2 regions of the Streptomyces sp. NBC_00078 genome follow, and region 2 is predicted to be linked to the other one. Evidence: riboswitches for the same ligand, from Rfam matches in the RefSeq annotation. Region 2 holds a riboswitch; the other holds the start of a gene.
The links. A riboswitch is a leader RNA that binds a small molecule or an ion and turns the genes downstream of it on or off. The one in region 2 is predicted to bind glycine.

Region 1: linked by a shared signal. The riboswitch ahead of gcvP (aminomethyl-transferring glycine dehydrogenase) and the one ahead of gcvT (glycine cleavage system aminomethyltransferase GcvT) in region 2 are both predicted to bind glycine.

What each region holds. Positions count from the first base shown of each region.
Region 1 is NZ_JAPELX010000001.1:1,409,250-1,415,192, forward strand. Features, by position in the region: gene gcvP (aminomethyl-transferring glycine dehydrogenase) at 1-1,801, opposite strand, end outside; glycine riboswitch at 1,979-2,074, opposite strand; gene OOK07_RS06570 (PRC-barrel domain-containing protein) at 2,188-2,565, shown strand; gene OOK07_RS06575 (DNA polymerase IV) at 2,572-3,936, opposite strand; gene OOK07_RS06580 (MerR family transcriptional regulator) at 4,016-4,660, opposite strand; gene OOK07_RS06585 (bifunctional nuclease family protein) at 4,868-5,341, opposite strand; gene ftsR (transcriptional regulator FtsR) at 5,427-5,943, opposite strand, start outside.
Region 2 is NZ_JAPELX010000001.1:6,452,433-6,458,375, forward strand. Features, by position in the region: gene glyA (serine hydroxymethyltransferase) at 1-752, opposite strand, end outside; gene gcvH (glycine cleavage system protein GcvH) at 767-1,144, opposite strand; gene gcvT (glycine cleavage system aminomethyltransferase GcvT) at 1,265-2,383, opposite strand; glycine riboswitch at 2,427-2,534, opposite strand; glycine riboswitch at 2,535-2,633, opposite strand; gene OOK07_RS30455 (AAA family ATPase) at 2,807-3,481, shown strand; gene OOK07_RS30460 (enhanced serine sensitivity protein SseB) at 3,569-4,363, shown strand; gene OOK07_RS30465 (enhanced serine sensitivity protein SseB C-terminal domain-containing protein) at 4,456-5,253, shown strand; gene OOK07_RS30470 (ABC transporter permease) at 5,562-5,943, shown strand, end outside.

The DNA of each region.
Region 1 (5,943 bases), 5.0 Mb from region 2:
TCAGACACACGGTCCGCTGCTCGTCCCCGGCCGCCCGGTGATATCCGCGGACGGCGAGCAGCCCGGCCAGCTCGCCCTGCGAACCGGCGTTGGGCTGCAGCGACACCTTGTCGTACCCGGTGACCTCGGCGAGCCGCTCCTCCAGCTCACGGATGAGCGTGAGGTACCCCTGCGCCTGATCGGCGGGCGCGAACGGGTGCAGCTGCCCGAACTCGGGCCAGGTGACCGGCTCCATCTCCGTGGTCGCGTTGAGCTTCATGGTGCAGGAGCCCAGGGGGATCATGCCGCGGTCGAGCGCGTAGTCGCGGTCGGCGAGCCGGCGCAGGTAGCGCAGCATCGCGGTCTCGGAGCGGTGCTCGTGGAAGACGGGGTGGGTGAGGAAGGCGTCATTGCGCAGCAGGGCCTGCGGGATCGCCTCCCCGGCGGCCTCGTCCAGCGCCTCGATGTCACCCTCGACCCCGAAAGCGGCCCACACGGCACCCAGTTGGGCCCGCGCGGTGGTCTCGTCACAGGCGATCGACACATGGTCGGCGTCCACGAGGTGGAGGTTGACGCCGTTCTCGCGCGCGGCTGCGACGACGTCGGCTGCGTGCCCGGCGACGCGCGCGGTGAGCGTGTCGAAGTACGAGCCGTGCACGACCTCGACACCGCCGGCGGTGAGCCCCGCGGCGAGGATCGTGGCGTACCGGTGGGTGCGCTGAGCTATGCCCCTCAGCCCCTCGGGCCCGTGGTACACGGCGTACATACCGGCCATGACGGCGAGCAGCACCTGGGCGGTGCAGATGTTGCTGGTCGCCTTCTCGCGCCGGATGTGCTGCTCGCGGGTCTGCAGCGCCAGCCGGTAGGCCTTGTGCCCGTCGGCGTCCACGGACACACCCACGAGCCGCCCTGGCAGGCTGCGCGCGAACTTCTCGTGTACGGCCATGTAGCCGGCGTGCGGCCCGCCGAAGCCCATCGGCACACCGAACCGCTGCGTCGTACCGACGGCGATGTCCGCACCGAGCTCGCCGGGCGACTTCAGCAGCGTCAGCGCGAGCAGGTCGGCGGCGACGGTGACGAGCGCGCCGAGCTCGTGTGCCTGGTCGATCAACGCCTTGATGTCGCGTACGACACCGGAGGCACCCGGGTACTGGACCAGCACGCCGTTGATCTCACGCCCGGCGATCTCCGCCGGAATGCCCTCGCTGAGGTCGGCGACCACGACCTCCACGCCCGTCGGCTCGGCGCGGGTCTCGATCACGGCGACGGTCTGGGGCAGCACGTCCGCGTCGATGAGGAACAGGCCCTTCTTGTTCCTGCCCATGCGCCGGGACAGCGCCATGGCCTCGGCGGCGGCCGTGCCCTCGTCGAGCAGCGAGGCACCGGAGGTCGGCAGCCCGGTGAGGTCGGCGACCATCGTCTGGAAGTTCAGCAAGGCTTCGAGGCGCCCCTGCGAGATCTCCGGCTGGTAGGGCGTGTACGCCGTGTACCAGGCGGGATTCTCCATCACATTGCGCAGGATGACGGGCGGGGTGAAGGTCCCGTAGTACCCCAGCCCGATCATGGAATCGAGAACCTGGTTCCGATCCGCCAGCGAACGCAGCTCGGCCAGCACCTCGGCCTCGGTACGCGCGCCCGGCAGATCCAGGGCATCGGCGTTCTTGATCACATCCGGCACCGCGGCGGCCGTGAGCTCGTCCAGAGAGCCGTAGCCGACATGCGCGAGCATCTTGGCCCGAGCCTCATGATCGGGGCCGATGTGACGCTGCTCGAAGGGAATCCCCTTCTCGAGCTCGGAGAGCGGAATGCGATGGGCGGTCATTTGCGGAGGCCTCCTGGTCTGCCACGACCTTCGAGGGGTACCACGGCGCGGGTACCCGATCGGCCTCCCCCTCTGTCATCTCGACCTGAGAGCTTCACCGGATCACCCGAGGATGTCCGGCTTTCACCGTCGGTGAGAGCGGAAGCCGTCGACACCCGCCCTGCTTTCCAGAGTGACCTCGTCCGCGCGGTACGTGAGCCTGAGAGATTCCGGGGAGGATTTGCTCCTTCGGCGCCTCCGGTGGCGTCCGGAGGACTCTCCCGCACGGGGTCAGCAGCCGCTGTCAGCCTACCAGCGAGCGCACCACCCGGTCCTTCGAGTGGCCGCCTGCCCCTATGTGCTCTTTTGTAGTGCTTACGAATGAGTTGCGACCAAGTGGAGGGCCCGTGCAGACCGACATCGATCCGCGCAACCTGATCGGCCGCAAGGCGTTCGACCGCAACGGCACCAAGCTCGGCACCATCGACGAGGTCTATCTCGACGACGCGACCGGCGTGCCGGAGTGGGCGGCCATACGCACCGGCCTGTTTTCCCGGGACGCCTTCGTCCCCCTGGAGCCCAGTGAACTGGTCGAGGGCACCCTCCACGTCCCCTTCGACCGCACTCTCATCAAGGACGCCCCCGACTTCGGGGTCGGCCGCCACCTCTCCCCCGAACAGGAGCTTCAGCTCTACCACCACTACGGTCTCGACATCGCCTCTCCTCCCTCGGTCCCGGACCGGTCGTTCGGCAGAATCGCGGGCGCGGAGGATGCCGACGCCTGAGGCACGTCAACATGGGTCCCCCTTCACGGAAGCCCCGGATCCACCCGCCACCAACGGCAGCGGATCCGCCTGCTCCAGATCGGGGTCGTCGGTCCGGAACGTCCGCACCCGCCCCGGCTCCGAGTCGGGCGTCTCGAACCGCACGGTGACCCGCCCGAGCCCGCTGCCCTGCACCCACCCGTGCCCGAACCCGGCATGCCGCACGTCGTGCCCGGCGGGCCAGCGCCGCTCGGCGGGTGTCTCCTGCTCCGGTGCGGGTTCGTCCGCCGTCTCCTCCACCGACACCTCCGCCCGCTCCCCCGCGGCCTGCGCGAACAGATCCTCCTGCGTGTAGTCGGCGAGCCCGCTGACCCCGACACCGAGCAGTCGTACGCCACCGGTGGTGTCCACCATGTCCAGCAGCCGGGCGGCCGCCTCCCGCACCACTCCCGGATCGTCGGTGGGCCCCCGCAGCGTCTCTGAACGGGTGAGCGTCGAGAAGTCGTAGCGCCGCACCTTGAGCACGATGGTCCGCCCCGAAAGCCCCGCGCCGCGCAGCCGCCGCACGCACCGCTCGGCCAGCCGCTGCACCTCGAGGCCCACCCTCAGCCGGTCGTGGATGTCCACGTCGTAGGTGTCCTCGACCGACACCGACTTGGCCTCACGCTCCGCGACCACGGGCCGGTCGTCGTGTGCCAGCGCCATGGCGTGCAGCGCGTGCCCGTGGGCCTTGCCCAGCAGCCGGACCAGCTCGTCCTCGCCCGCCTCGGCGATCTCGTCGACCGTGGTGATCCCGGCCCGCCGCAGATGGTCCCCGGTCGCCGGCCCCACTCCCGGCAGCGTCCGCACCGACATCGGCCCGAGCAGCGCCCGCTCGGTCCCCGGCTCGATCAGCACCAGCCCGTCCGGCTTCGCCTCCTCGGAGGCGATCTTCGCGAGCATCTTGGACGCGGCGAGGCCCACGGACCCGGTGAGCGCCGTACCTGCCCGTATGTCGGCCCGCAGCTTCTCACCCACCAGCCGCGCCGACGCCGCGTCCCAGGCCACCTCCCCGGCCTCCAGATCCACGAAGGCCTCGTCCAGGCTCAGCGGCTCCACGAGCGGCGACAGCGAGTGCAGCAACCCCATGACCTGCTCGCTGATCGACCGGTAGAACCCGAAGCGCGGCACCAGATACGCGGCGTTCGGCGCCAGCCGCCGTGCCTGGGCCATCGGCATCGCCGACCGCACCCCGAACACCCTCGCCTCGTACGAAGCCGTCGCGACCACGCCTCGCGGCCCCAGCCCGCCCACGATCACGGCCTTCCCACGCAGGCTCGGCTTGGACGCCTGCTCCGCCGAGGCGTAGAAGGCATCCATGTCGAGATGCAGGATCGTGGGCGCGTTTCTCACATGTCCGATGCTGCCCTACGCCACTGACAATGCCGTCGTACGACCGCCCGGGCGCCCCGCGGCACCTCGGGACGTTCGCTCAGACCGCCCGGTTTCGGCGCCGCGCCAGCTCGTCCGCCGGATTGTGCCCGACCAGGGTCTCACCGGTGTCGATCCGCTCGCCGTGCAGCTGCGAGAGGGCGCTCTCCACATCCCGCCACACCACACCGACGGCGATCCCGAAGACGCCCTGGCCGCCCTGGAGCAGCGCGTGCACCTCGTCGGGCGAGGTGCACTCGTAGACCGTGGCACCGTCGCTCATCAGCGTCATACGCTCCAGGTCCCGGAAGCCGCGCTCACGCAGGTGCTGTACCGCCGTGCGGATGTTCTGCAGCGACACACCGGTGTCCAGAAACCGCTTGACGATCTTCAGGACGACGACGTCCCGGAAGCTGTACAGCCGCTGCGTCCCCGAGCCGCTCGCGGGCCGCACACTTGGTTCGACGAGGCCGGTGCGGGCCCAGTAGTCCAGTTGGCGGTAGGTGATGCCGGCGGCCGCGCAGGCCGTCGGGCCGCGGTAGCCGATCTGATCCAACGCCATGGACGTCGCCCCTCCGCTGCTCGGCACACCCGCCGGTCGCTGCGGAGCGTGATCGGCCGCGCTGCCGTGAAGCGGGTACGGGCCACTGTCCCCGAGACTGCGTCCCGAGGCACCCCCAGCCGTACCGTCGCCGCTGATTCTCACGCCGACCTCCGTCCTTGACCTGCCCCCTCGACGGTAGGCAGCCACCAGTGGTGCGTCAACGACCGCCACACTCGGCACGCCGAGTGATAATCACCCTAGGAGTGGTTTCCCGCACCCAATCGCGGGGAAAGGCTAGCCGAATGCGCTCGGAGGGGGCCGCAGGACGCACTCACCCACCACCGGCACTTGCCGGCGTGTGAGGCGCCCTCACTGGCTGCTGGTCCCGAAGTCCTCCGGCGAGATCTGGTCGAGGAACTCGCGGAACTTCTCCACCTCGTCCTCCTGCTCGTCCGGGATCGCGATGCCCGCGTCGTCGAGCACGCCGTCGCTGCCGTAGATCGGCGTGCCGGTGCGCAGGGCCAGCGCTATGGCGTCGGACGGACGGGCACTGACCTCGACCCCGCTGGCGAAGACCAGCTCCGCGTAGAAGACGCCCTCACGCAGATCCGTGATGCGTACTTCGGTGAGTTCCTGGCCGACGGCCTCCAGCACGTCCTTGAACAGGTCGTGGGTCAGCGGTCGGGCGGGGGCCATGCCCTGCTGGGCGAAGGCGATCGCCGTCGCCTCCCCCGGTCCGATCCAGATGGGGAGGTAGCGGTCGCCTCCCACTTCACGCAGGAGCACGATCGGTTGGTTGGAGGGCATTTCGACCCGGACACCTACGACATCGAGCTCGTTCACACAGCAACCCTAGGACGTGCTCGGGATGTTTGGGTAGTCGGGCTGAAAACGGGGGGACGATCCGGCCTTCGTGCAGGCGCCGGAGTCACGGCAGCCGCACACCCAGCGCGGTCTGCATGAGCGCCGCGTGCAGCTTCACCGTGAGCGCCGCCAGCTCCTTCGTACGCGCCTGCGCATGCGCCCTCGTCTGTGGATTGCGGTGGCGCTTCAACGGAGCCACCACCTGGTCCACGAGACCTGCCTCACGGTCGGCGGCGGCCTTCATGGCCCTCAGGTGCCGCGGTTCGATCCCGGACCGCCCCAGCTCCACGACGAGCGACGCCACGGTCACCGTCTCCGCGTCGTACGCCCCGTCCGGCAGCGGTGCGACGAGTCCGTACGACTCCCACTCGTCGAGCTCCTGCTCACCGATCCCGGCGGCCGCGAGCAGCTCGGCCCGCCCGATCCGGGCCGCCGTGGACCCCTCGGACGGCTCCAGCAGGGCCTCCCCGTCCCGCTGACGCCCCACGGCGGGCAGGGGTACGGCCTCACCTCGCTCCATGGCGTCCAGGTGCTCACGGATCACCTTGAGGGGCAGGTAGTGGTCCCGCTGCATTCTCAGG
Region 2 (5,943 bases):
GAGTTCAGCTTCTTCGCGAACTCCTTCCTCGCGAGGATGATCCCGCCGCGCGGACCGCCCAGCGTCTTGTGGGTGGTGGAGGTGACCACGTCCGCGTACTCGACGGGGTTCGGGTGCAGGCCCGCGGCCACCAGGCCCGCGAAGTGCGCCATGTCGACCCACAGGTACGCCTCGACCTCGTCGGCGATCCGGCGGAACTCCGCGAAGTCCAGCTGCCGCGGGTACGCCGACCACCCGGCGATGATCACCTTGGGGCGGTGCTCCTTGGCCAGCCGCTCAAGCTCCGCCATGTCGACGAGACCGGCGTCGTCGACGTGGTAGGCGACGACGTTGAACTGCTTGCCGGAGAAGTTCAGCCGCATCCCGTGGGTCAGATGCCCGCCGTGCGCCAGGTCCAGGCCGAGGATCGTGTCGCCGGGCTGGGCCAGCGCGAACAGGGCCGCCTGGTTGGCGGAGGCGCCGGAGTGGGGCTGGACGTTGGCGTACTCGGCGCCGAACAGGTCCTTGACCCGGTCGATGGCGATCTGCTCGGCGACGTCGACGTGCTCGCAGCCGCCGTAGTAGCGGCGGCCGGGGTAGCCCTCGGCGTACTTGTTGGTGAGGACCGAGCCCTGGGCCTCCATGACCGCGACCGGGGCGAAGTTCTCCGAGGCGATCATCTCGAGGGTGGACTGCTGCCGGTGCAGCTCGGCGTCGACCGCGGCGGCGATCTCCGGGTCGAGCTCGTGCAGGGGAGTGTTCAGTGCGGACATGCGTCTACGGCTCCTCAGCCGGCGTTCTGGGCGGTGTACTCGTCGGCGGAGAGCAGGTCGCCCGGCTCGTCCGTGACGCGGATCTTGAAAAGCCAACCGCCCTCGAAGGGGGCCGAGTTCACCAGGGACGGGTCGTTCACCACGTCCTCGTTGATCTCGGTGATCTCACCGGTGACGGGGGAGTACAGGTCGCTGACCGACTTGGTCGACTCCAGTTCGCCGCAGGTCTCGCCCGCGGTCACGGCGGAGCCCACCTCGGGAAGCTGGGCGTAGACGACATCGCCGAGCGCGTTGGCCGCGAACTCCGTGATGCCGACCGTCGAGACGCCGTCCTCGGCGGCCGACAGCCACTCGTGCTCCTTGCTGTAGCGCAGCTGCTGGGGGTTGCTCATGGCCTGAATTCTCCTGTACGCGAGGGAGTGCTGATGAATGGGTGACTGCTGGATACGCGTGTGAGCAGGGAAGATGTGCGCGGGGTCACGTCCGTGGACGGGCCGCCCGCCGCCCAGTTTCTACTTCTGGCGCTTGTAGAACGGCAACGCCACGACCTCGTACGGTTCGTGACTGCCCCGGATGTCCACGCCCACGCCGGGCGCCCCAGGGGCCGCGTGCGCCGCGTCGACGTACGCCATCGCGATCGGCCTGCCCAGCGTGGGGGAGGGCGCACCGGAGGTGACCTCGCCGATCACCTCACCGCCGGCCACGACCGGGTAACCGGCGCGCGGGACCCGGCGGCCCTCGGCGACCAGGCCGACCAGGACGCGCGGCGGGTTCGACTCGGCGCGCGCGGCGGCCTCCCGCAGGGCCTCGCGGCCCACGAAGTCGCCCTCCTTGTCGAACTTCACCACCCGTCCGAGCCCGGCGTCGAAGGGCGTGAGCGAGGTGGACAGCTCGTGCCCGTACAGCGGCATGCCCGCCTCCAGGCGCAGGGTGTCCCGGCAGGACAGTCCGCAGGGGACCAGCCCGGCGGACGCGCCGGCCTCGGTCAGCGCCTGCCACAGCTTCTCCGCGTCGCCGGGGGCGACGAACAGCTCGAAGCCGTCCTCGCCGGTGTAGCCGGTGCGCGCGACGAGGGCCGGGACGCCGGCGACGGTGCCGGGCAGGCCGGCGTAGTACTTCAGGGCGTCGAGGCCGGCGTCGGTGAGGGAGGCGAGGATGCCCGCGGCCTCCGGGCCCTGCACGGCGATGAGCGCGTACGCGTCCCGGTCATCGCGCACCTCGGCGTCGAAGCCGGCGGCCCGCTCGGTGAGCGCGTCCAGCACCACCTGGGCGTTGGAGGCGTTGGCGACGACCAGGTACTCGCTCTCGCCGAGCCGGTAGACGATCAGGTCGTCGAGGATGCCGCCGTCGGCCCGGCAGATCATGGTGTAGCGGGCGCGGCCGACGCCGACGGAGGCGATGTTGCCGACCAGGGCGAAGTTCAGGAGCTGGGCGGCCTGCGGGCCGGTCACGGCGATCTCGCCCATGTGGGAGAGATCGAAGAGTCCGGCCTTCGTCCGTACGGCGAGATGCTCGTCGCGCTCGGAGCCGTAGCGCAGGGGCATGTCCCAGCCGGCGAAGTCGGTCATCGTCGCACCGAGGGAACGATGCAGGGCGTCGAGCGCGGTACGACGGATGTGGGTACTGCTCATCGGACGGTCGTCTCCCAGGGCATAGCGGGACAGGCGAGGGCATTCCTCCCCATCTGTCATCGGAACCTGAGAGGTTCGCCATGACCGCTCGCGGCATGGCTTGCACCGTGGGTGGGACCACCGGGAACGGCGGCCCGCTTTTCAGATGTGCCTCGCCCGCGCGGTAACGGGGCCTGAGAGATTCAAGGGAGGGACTTGCTCCTTCGGCGCCCCAGCGATCTGGTGCTGGGGACTCTCCCGCGCGGATTCAAACGGCCGGTATGCAGTTGGCGCGCACATCATCGCACGCCGGGTCCGAGGGTGGCAGGCCCGGTCTGTAACCGGCTTGTGGCAAGGCGATCACGAAAACACGAGACACCGCGCATTACCTTCTCTTTACACTCGGAGGGCAGGGGACTCCGAACCCGGCCCCAGGGGAGGACGATCACGGTGGACAGGACCACGGCGTACGCCACGAGCCCGGCCGTCGCGCTGCCCGAGCAGCCCGCGGCCCCGGCCCAGGAGGCGTGTGGCGTCCGGCCGGAACCCGTGGTCCGCGATCTGCGCGACCGTTCGGGGCGCAGCCCGCACGCCCTGCTCTTCGGCCCCCGCGATCTCGTGGTGGTCACCGGCCTGCCCGGCAGCGGCAAGTCCACGCTGATGGAGCGCGCGGTGCGTGGCGTCCGTATCGACTCGCAGGACGCCCGCGACCGGTGGGACGCCCGCGCGTCCCGCTTCCTGCCGTACGCGGTCTACCGCCCCCTCGTCCGGCTCGCCCACTACGCCGGGCTGCATCGCGCCCTGCGCGGCGGCGAGGGCGTCGTCGTGCACGACTGCGGCACCCAGGCCTGGGTGCGGGGCTGGCTGGCCCGCGAGGCCCGGCGCCGCGGCGGCACCCTGCACCTCGTGCTGCTCGACGTCCCGCCCGGCGCGGCGCTTCTGGGCCAGCGCGAGCGCGGCCGCGGCGTCTCCCGCTACGCGTTCCTGCGTCACCGCACGGCGGCCGGCCGGCTGATCCGTGCGGTGGAGCGGGGCGATCTGCCCGAGGGGGTCGGCTCGGCGGTGCTGCTGGACCGGGACGCGGCGGACGTACTGCGCAGGATCGGCTTCACGGGCTGACCCCTTTGTCCGTCCCACCCGTTAGCCTTTCCGGGCACAGCAGTGGTTCTCAGCAGGCAGTGGTTCTCAGCAGGCGGTCGGACACAGATGGACTTCCCAGCGGATCTTCCCGCGGACTTTCCCGTACAGGCACACCCCCATCCGCACGGCGGATGGCCAGGCAACGAACTGGAGGAGGTGCTGTCGGCCTCCCTCGGCATGCCCTCGGCGGGCGGCCGGATCATCGAGGTGCTCGGACGCAGCTTCGTCTGGGTCCCGCTGCCCAGCGGCGGCGGCCCGAACAGCGGCCCGCTCGACCTGCCGACGCTGGAGATCGAGGGCCAGGCCTATGTCCCGGTCTTCAGCTCCGAGGAGCAGTTCCGCCAGGTCGTCGGCTCGCACATGTCGTACACGATCGCCCCGGCCGTCGAGTTCGCCCGCGGGCTGCCCCCGCAGGTGGGTCTCGCGCTCAACCCCGACGGCGTGGTCGGCGTCCCCCTTCCGCCGGCCGCGGTCGCCGAGCTGTGCCGGGTGGGCCGCACCCCGCTGGACGGCCCGGCCGCCGGCGCCCGCGTCAAGCTCTTCGAACCGGACTGGCAGGACGACCCGGTCGACTTCCTGGCCGCGGCCTGTGCCGAGTTCGCGCAGACGGGCGTGGTCGTCACGGCCCGCCGCTGCCTCGCCCTCGTCGAGACGGCGGCCCCGGTGATGTTCGTGGGCGTCGAACTCTCCCAGCGGGAGGGCGACCTGCGGGCGCTTCCCCTGGCCGCCCTGGAGCGGGCGGCGACCGCGGTTCCCACCCCGTGGCCGGTCAACCTGGTCCTCCTGGACGTGACGGACGACCCGGTGGCGAACTGGATGCGAGAACAGGTGCGCCCGTTCTATACGGGTGATCACGTGTGAGCGCCGCCAGGGGCGAAGGCACAACAAGTCCGGCACTCCCGGGCGCTTAAGCTGTTGGCAGAAGTGGGCAACTTCCAGAAGGGGCGGTACACGTGAGCGCCAGCGGCACCACGACCGGGACGGTCGAGCACATGCTGCGCCAGGTGACGCCGGGGCGCTACGACGCCTACGAGGCACTCCTCCGCGCACTGGCGGCCCCCGGCGCCGGCCAGATCTGGATGCTCCTGTGGCACGGCCAGGCGGGCTCCCCGGACGCCCAGTACGGAAACATGGAGGTCGAGGGCTACGGCTACGCGCCGTGCGTCACCTCCGCCCAGGAACTCTCGGCCAGCGGCTGGAACAGGTCCTACGAGGTGGTCGACGGCCTGGACGTGGCCCGGACCCTGTACCCCGACCACTTCGGCCTCTGGCTCAACCCGCACGCCCCGGGCGGCGGCCTGGGCATCCCCTGGCTCGACCTGCGCCGTATCGCCACCGGCCTGGAGCGCCAGGCCGCCGGCCCGCTGCGCCTGTCGGATCCCGCGATCGAGATCCCGCAGTTCTACGCCCTGCTCACGCAGAACGCCCACCGCACCCCGTCCGTCCGCTCGCTGCGCCGGGCCTGGGTGCAGCCGGCGCTCGGGGCGCCGTATCTCGCCATCGGCCTGGACGTGTACGACACGAGCCCGCCCGCGGTGGACTCGGTGCGGGCGATGATGCAGCAGTCCATCGGCGCCGTCCCGGACGGACTGCCGGTGTCGACGGTGGCGATGTCCGACGAGTACGACCCCGTCGCCCTGTGGATGCGCGCGAGCGCCCGCCCCTTCTACGACCGCGAGGCCCACGCGGCGGCCCCGGCGCAGGCTCCGGTATCCGGGTACGGCTACCCGCCGGTGCACGGCGGATACTGAGACGGTCGGCTTGGTCCGTACCGGGTCAGGGCTGATCTGCGCGCGTAGATAGCGCCAGAAGATCCTTCTATGTTCTGGATGTCCGCAATGAACCCCGTCCGACCGCCGTTACCCGCTGTCCGGATAACGGAACACACCAGCCTGCATCACGTTTACGCATCCTTTCCCCGTCAAGTCTGGCAACAGATCGCCAAAGCGTTGAAGACTCCCGCTCCAGGGGGGTTCGCCCCCGTGTATTACGGACTGATCACGCCGCTACAGCGGCAAGTGCGGGCCGGCTACCGCCGGTTGAGAGGGGTCCCTGCCAGATGACGGCACCATTGCACGAGCCGACCGCGGAAGCGGCCCCGAGCGCGGCCGAAGAAGCGGCGGTCGCCACTGCCGGTGAAAAGGCAGTTCAGGGGCGTTCCCTGGGCCGGATCGCCTGGGAGCGCCTCAAGCGGGACAAGCTCGCCCTCACGGGCGGCATCGTCGTGCTCGTCCTCATCCTGGTCGCCCTGCTCGCTCCACTGCTCACGGACCTGATCGGACAGGACCCCGACGCCTACCACGAGAGCCTGATCGACCCGCTCTTCGGTACGCCCAAGGGATCCCTGGGCGGCATCAGCGGTGATCACCTGCTGGGCGTCGAGCCCGTCAACGGCCGCGACATCTTCGCCCGTGTCCTCTACGGTGCCCGGATCTCGCTGC